3 regions of the Acidisoma sp. S159 genome follow, and region 3 is predicted to be linked to each of the others. Evidence: predicted binding sites of a transcription regulator. Region 3 holds the regulator's gene; each other region holds the start of a gene.
The links. Region 3 encodes HrcA, which represses chaperone genes, less so after heat shock. Its sites were predicted from a motif close to GTTNGCACTCNCNNNNNGNGAGTGCNAAC; they were not measured.
Positions count from the first base shown of each region.

Region 1: a site for HrcA is predicted at 1,012-1,040, ahead of groES (co-chaperone GroES). Genes of this name have one in related genera too.
Region 2: a site for HrcA is predicted at 973-1,001, ahead of groES (co-chaperone GroES). Genes of this name have one in related genera too.

Region 1 covers NZ_LMUG01000091.1:8,646-10,912, reverse strand. The annotation lists gene GSQ92_RS27245 (COX15/CtaA family protein) at 1-453, opposite strand, end outside; gene GSQ92_RS27240 (Usg family protein) at 558-818, opposite strand; gene groES (co-chaperone GroES) at 1,119-1,433, shown strand; gene groL (chaperonin GroEL) at 1,486-2,267, shown strand, end outside.
Region 2 covers NZ_LMUG01000091.1:30,728-32,994, reverse strand. The annotation lists gene GSQ92_RS27340 (SDR family NAD(P)-dependent oxidoreductase) at 1-600, shown strand, start outside; gene groES (co-chaperone GroES) at 1,082-1,387, shown strand; gene groL (chaperonin GroEL) at 1,506-2,267, shown strand, end outside.
Region 3 covers NZ_LMUG01000032.1:355,111-357,377, reverse strand. The annotation lists gene GSQ92_RS09580 (DMT family transporter) at 1-152, opposite strand, end outside; gene hrcA (heat-inducible transcriptional repressor HrcA) at 265-1,341, shown strand; gene GSQ92_RS09570 (glutathione S-transferase family protein) at 1,439-2,095, opposite strand; gene GSQ92_RS09565 (polyhydroxyalkanoate depolymerase) at 2,175-2,267, shown strand, end outside.

The DNA of each region.
Region 1 (2,267 bases), on a different contig from region 3:
AAAACCCTGCATCGCGCCGAGGAAGAAGATGAGGATCAGCCCCGGCAGCAGGCCGCGCCGGATCTGTCCGGTGACTGCGAAATAGATTAGCGGCACCAGGAAGGCGATGCCGGTCAGACGGCCCCAGAAGCGGTGGATCCACTCCAGCCAGAAGATGTGCTGAAAGCCCGAAAGGCCGAACCCGCTATGCTCCAGCTTGTATTGCGGGATCTGCTTGTAGAGCGCGAAGAGATGCTCCCAGGCCTGGTGCGTCAGCGGCGGCAGAATCCCGCTGATCGGCGCCCATTCCATGATGGAGAGCCCCGAGCCGGTCAGGCGCGTGGCGCCGCCGAGGGCGATCATGCCGAGCAGCATGAAACAGATGAGGAAAAGCCAGACAGACACCGCGCGGCGCGATCGAGTGGCGGGCACGCCGCTCGCGCGGCCGCGTGCAATGGCGAGATCGAAGGGCATGGCGGCTTATACCGCGATCACCGCCCTGCGAAAGCACGGCCAGCGTATGCCTGCATCGAGCCCTTAAGACCTCCGGCGCCCCTCCCTAAAGCGCCGTCGCAAACCTAGTGAAGCGCGTGACTACCCGGGGCCTGTGCCCATTGCGCGGGCGCGGCACCGAGCGTCGCGGCGCCGACGCGAACGGAATGCAGCTTGCCCTCGATCTCCCGTTGCCAGAAATCGAGGAATTTCTTCAGTCCGGGGAAATCCGGGGCGAGGTCCACGTCCTGCCAGATATAGCTTTGAAGGACACCCGGATGATCCGGCAGGTGATAGAGGATCTCGGCGGTGGTCAGCCGATAGTCGCCGCGGTCGGTGGCTCGCATCAATGCATCCTTCGTGATCGTCAGGGACTTGAGGGTGGCTCCTTCGGGTGGCGCTCCCGCGGCTGCGGGTCAGCAGGATGATGGCGGCTCTTTTTCGCAGGAACAAGATAAATCGTGCCGAATCAGTAGGTTGGCACTCATCTACATAGAGTGCTGCCGTAGCCTTGACTTCGTGGAAGTGACCCTCTAGATCGCTGGCACTCTCATGAAGAGAGTGCCAATCGCGTGAGGCCGGTGCCGCAAACTGAGGGCCGCCAGCGCGGGGCATAAGCGCAACATCCGCATTCAGGAGCGATCCGAATGAAGTTCCGTCCCCTGCACGACCGTGTAGTCGTTCGCCGTCTTACGGCAGAAGAGAAGACGGCGGGAGGGATCATCATCCCCGATACCGCCAAGGAAAAGCCCATGGAGGGCGAGATCGTGGCCGTCGGTTCCGGCGCCCGCAATGAGCGTGGCGAAATCGTCGCGCTGGACGTGAAGCAGGGTGACCGCATCCTGTTCGGCAAGTGGTCGGGCACCGAGGTCAAGATCGACGGCGAAGAGCTGCTGATCATGAAAGAGTCCGACATCATGGGCGTGATCGCCGGCGGCGTGGAGGCCAAGAAGGCGGCCTGAACGGCGCTTTCTAGCTTCAACTCCTCCCAGAAATAATAAGGACTTTTTCAATATGGCAGCGAAAGACGTTCGTTTTTCCACCGATGCGCGCGCGCGCCTGTTGCGCGGCGTCGATATCCTCGCCGATGCGGTGAAGGTGACCTTGGGTCCCAAGGGCCGTAACGTCGTGCTCGACAAGAGCTTCGGCGCCCCGCGCATCACCAAGGACGGCGTGACGGTCGCCAAGGAAATCGAGCTTGCCGACAAGTTCGAGAACATGGGCGCCCAGATGGTGCGCGAAGTGGCCTCCAAGACCAACGACCTCGCCGGTGACGGCACCACGACGGCGACCGTGCTGGCCCAGGCCATCGTGCGCGAGGGCCTCAAGGCCGTTGCCGCCGGCATGAACCCGATGGACCTCAAGCGCGGCATCGACAAGGCCGTCATCCTGGTCGTCGAAGAGCTGAAGACCCGCTCCAAGAAGATCACGACGCCGTTCGAGACCGCGCAGGTCGGCACCATCTCCGCCAATGGCGAGGCCGATATCGGGGAAAAGATCTCCCAGGCCATGCAGAAGGTCGGCAACGAGGGTGTCATCACCGTCGAAGAGAGCAAGGGCATCGAGACCGAGCTCGACGTCGTCGAGGGCATGCAGTTCGACCGCGGCTATGTCTCGCCGTATTTCATTACCAATCCCGAGAAGATGGTTGCGGACCTCGAAAGCCCGTACATCCTCATTCACGAGAAGAAGCTGTCTGGTCTGCAGCCCATGCTGCCGCTGCTGGAAGCCGTGGTGCAGTCGGGCAAGCCGCTGCTGATCATCGCCGAGGACATCGAGGGTGAGGCGCTTGCTAC
Region 2 (2,267 bases), on a different contig from region 3:
GTTATTGCGACCGTGCGGGGTGGCTCCCATACCGACCTCCACAAGGTCGCGGAGCAGTCGGCCGGAAGGCTCGCGATCGAACAGCTTGAGGTGACCGCCCCTGACGCCGTGAACGCGCTCCGGAAGCGACTATCCGGCAGTCAGATTGACCTCCTATTCCTCAACGCGGGCGTCTCGCTTGGAGCCGGCGATCGGGTGGACAGCATCTCCACCGAGGAATTCAACCGGATCATGGTGACCAACGCGTTGAGCCCGATGCGGATCATCGAAGCGCTTGGGGACCTTGTCCGACCGGAGGGAACGATTGCGGCAATGTCATCCAGCTTGGGCAGCGTAAGCCTCAATGAATCGGGCGGCTGGGAGGTTTACAGGGCCAGCAAGGCGGCATTGAACACGCTGATGCGCTCCTACGCCGTCAGGCACGCTGGACGCAATCTGGCGCTGGTGGACCCGGGCTGGGTGCGGACGGACATGGGTGGTCCGCAGGCAAACCTCAGCATCGAGGAGAGCATCCCAGGCGTCGTCGATGCCCTTGAGGCGCTAGCCGGGAAGCCAGGTCTTCGCTACTTCAATTACCGCGGCGAGACGGTGCCCTGGTAAAACCAGTCACGACGGCAGGCGCCCATAGTTATCTGTTGAGAGGAGACCGACATAGTGGACGTATGCATGCCTCCTCGCGGCACGGCCGATGGAACCCTTCACTGGGTGAGCCACCCAACTTATGGACACCGTGTCTGGGGCTGGGAGATGGGCCACTGGCTATTCTACCAGGGCGTTGGCATCCACGCGGAAGACGTGACGAAGGGAGGGTGGGTCTATGTGGGCCCAGCATCGGCGCCTGGGTAGGCGTAGCGCCGCTAATGGCAGGATAGACGGCGCAGGCGGCTGGGCGTCACACGCGGATGGTGCCAATCACCACATAGATGATTGGCTCTTTGCCGCACAGGTGGTCGCCAGAGAACTGGTGGCGGTCCTGGCACACTTACGCGAAGAGTGCTATTTTTTGTAGGTGCCGGCTCGCGATCGGCGGCGAAATTGGTGCCGCTAACGTATTGCGCGCCCAATTCATAGGATTAGAAACATGAAGTTTCGTCCCCTCCACGACCGCGTGGTTGTCCGCCGCGTCACGGCCGAAGAAAAGACCCGTGGCGGCATTATTATCCCCGACACCGCCCAAGAGAAGCCGATGGAAGGCGAAGTCATCGCCGTTGGCCCGGGCGCCCGCAACGAGACCGGCGAGATCGTTGCCCTCGACGTCAAGGCCGGCGACCGCATCCTGTTCGGCAAGTGGTCCGGCACAGAGGTCAAGCTTGATGGCGAGGAACTCATCATCATGAAGGAGAGCGACATCATGGGCATCGTCGAGGGCCAGCCGTCGGCAAAATGACGGCACGCTGACAAACCCGGCCCGGGATAGAAACCGGTCATCGCGGTAGGCACACCAGGAAAGCCTCGAGCGCCGGGGGCTACCCATTTGAGACCTGACTTAGAAGGAGAAAACATATATGGCCAGCAAAGATGTGCGCTTCGGCGCCGACGCTCGCAGCCGCATGCTTCGTGGCGTTGACGTTCTCGCCGACGCGGTGAAGGTGACACTCGGCCCCAAGGGCCGCAACGTCGTCATCGACAAGAGCTATGGCGCCCCGCGCATCACCAAGGACGGCGTTACCGTCGCCAAGGAAATCGAGCTCGCCGACAAGTTCGAGAACATGGGCGCGCAGATGGTGCGTGAAGTCGCGAGCAAGACCAACGACGTGGCCGGCGACGGCACCACGACGGCGATCGTGCTGGCGCACTCGATCATCCGTGAGGGCGGCAAGGCCGTTTCCGCCGGTATGAACCCGATGGACCTCAAGCGCGGCATCGACAAGGCGGTTGTCGCCGTCGTCGAGGAACTCGCCAAGCGCACCAAGAAGATCACGACCGAGGCCGAGATCGCCCAGGTCGGCACGATCAGCGCCAATGGCGAAGGCGAGATCGGCCGCATGATCGCGGAAGCAATGCAGAAGGTCGGCAACGAGGGTGTCATCACCGTCGAGGAAGCCAAGGGCATCCAGACTGAACTCGATGTCGTCGAGGGCATGCAGTTCGATCGCGGCTACATGAGCCCCTACTTCATCACCAACGCCGAGAAGATGACGGCGCAGCTCGACGACCCGTACATTCTCATCCACGAGAAGAAGCTCTCCAACCTGCAGACGCTTCTGCCGCTGTTGGAAGCCATCGTGCAGTCGGCCCGTCCGCTGCTGATCATCGCCGAGGATGTC
Region 3 (2,267 bases):
CTGCGCATGAAGAGGATTTCGCCGGAGGCGTAATGAGCGACCAGCGCCTTGACCAGCGCATCATGAGCCGCAAAGGCGGAGTAAGCGCCGAGAACCAGCAGAAGCCCGGAATGCTGCGCGAGCACCGGCGGGAGCCGGCCGAAGCGTTCCATGAGCGCGCGTGACCTGCGCTGCAGTCGTATCATGGCGGAGGCTTGTCCCGAGGTCGCGTGCTATCCTGTAGTTTGGCACGTCATCAGTCGTTGGAGGATCGTTCTTATCACCATGGAGTCCCGCGGCCGTGCCTGGCCACCGACCTCGCCACCTTTGCCGCCCGGACTCGATCCGCGGTCGGCGGCGGTATTGCGGGAGATCGTTGAGCAATATGTCGAGACCGGGGAGCCCATGGGCAGCCGCACCTTGTCACGACGCCTCCCAGTCTCGCTGTCCCCCGCCACCATCCGCAACGTCATGGCGGATCTGACCGAGGCAGGCCTACTTTACTCGCCGCACGTCTCAGCCGGACGATTGCCGACCGATCGCGGTCTGCGGCTGTTCGTGGACGGGCTGCTGCAATTCGGCGAACTGGCGGAGGAGGATCGCGACGCCATCGATGTGGCTTTGCTCAGCCATGGCCGCAGCCTGCAGGACACGCTGGCGGAAGCCTCGCTGCTGCTCTCGGGCCTCTCCTCGGCCGCCGGGCTCGTTCTGGCGCCGAAGGCGGAAGGCGCGCTGAAGCACATCGAATTCGTGCCGCTCGCCTCGGGCCGGGCGCTGGTGGTCTTGGTCTCGTCCGACGGACAGGTCGAGAATCGGGTGATCGACATCCCGCTGGGCGTGCCGCCCTCAGCTTTGCAGGAGGCGAGCAACTTTCTCAACGCGCGCCTCGCCGGGCGAACTCTGGCGGAGTTCAAGCTGGATGTGCGGGATGAGATGGCGCAGGACCGCACCACCCTCAACGAACTGGCCGCCAGCATTATCGAGGCCGGGCTTGCTACCTGGGGCGGAGAGGGGCGGGGCGGCAACCTCATTGTACGGGGTCAGGCGCGGCTGCTCGCCGATGTCGATCAGATCGAGAAGCTCGCCTCGATCCAGACACTGTTTGAGCGCCTTGAGACGCAGGAGACGATGCTGCGCCTGCTGGAACTCGCCGAGACCTCGGACGGGGTGCGGATCTTCATCGGCGCCGAAAGCGGCTTGTTCGGCAGCGCCGGCGTCTCGATGATCGTGGCGCCGGCCCGCAACGCGCGGGACCGGATCGTGGGCGCCATCGGGGTGATCGGGCCGACCCGTCTCAATTACGGACGGGTGATACCGGTTGTGGATTACACCGCCCGGGTTGTGGGACGCTTGCTCGGGTGATGCCCGGAAGTCACATATCTGTCAGATTGTCCCACAGAAAGACTTTCCGCCCGTTCATGTCTTTGACATGTTCCGGAACTAGGTTGATGGTCCGGCGTCAGAAATCGAGCTCCAATTCGGTAATTTCCTGAGGTTCTTCCTGTGCGGCGGCCACCCATTCGACCATCTCGGGCCACGCCAGGATGGTGCGGCAATACCCGGCCGAACGCCCTCCCACCGCGACATCGTAGGTCTGCAGGCGAGTGACGACGGGCGCATACATTGCGTCTGCGACCGAGGGGCGTGCTCCGAATAGGAAGGGGCCACCCCATTCATTGAGGCATTCTTCCCAGATTTCCAGGATTCGATCGATGTCGCTGCGCGCCGCGGACCAGAGTTTGAAGCCGGGGCGATGGGCGTGGAGATTCATGGGCAGCGAGTTGCGCAGAGCCGAAAAGCCCGAATGCATTTCGCCGCTGATAGCGCGGCACAGCGCGCGTGCCTTGGGTTCCTCAGGCAGCATGCGCGCATCTGGTCTCAGCTCATTGAGGTATTCGGCTATCGCGAGCGTGTCCCATATGGATATCTCGCCGTGGATGAGCATCGGTAGTCGAATGGACGATGATTGCAGAAGCAGCTCCGCGCGCGCGACCGGATCGTCGGGCGATGCCGTTTCCTCGTGAAATGGCAGGCCGGAGAGGCGCATGATGAGCCAGCCTCGCAGTGACCAGGAGGAATAGTTCTTGCTGCTGATGAGAAGCGTGGCCTCTGTCATGGGCGAAGCCCTTTCGCGGGGGAAGGCGTCGATACCCTACCAGTACGCTGGTCTGGGGCGAAACGATCGCGCGCAGAGAATGGAAGATTCTGGCAAGTCGATTTTCTACGACATGGCGCGTCCCGTAGCGGGTCTGCCGTTTTCGGACGTGGTGGCGGCTGCCGGCACGCCA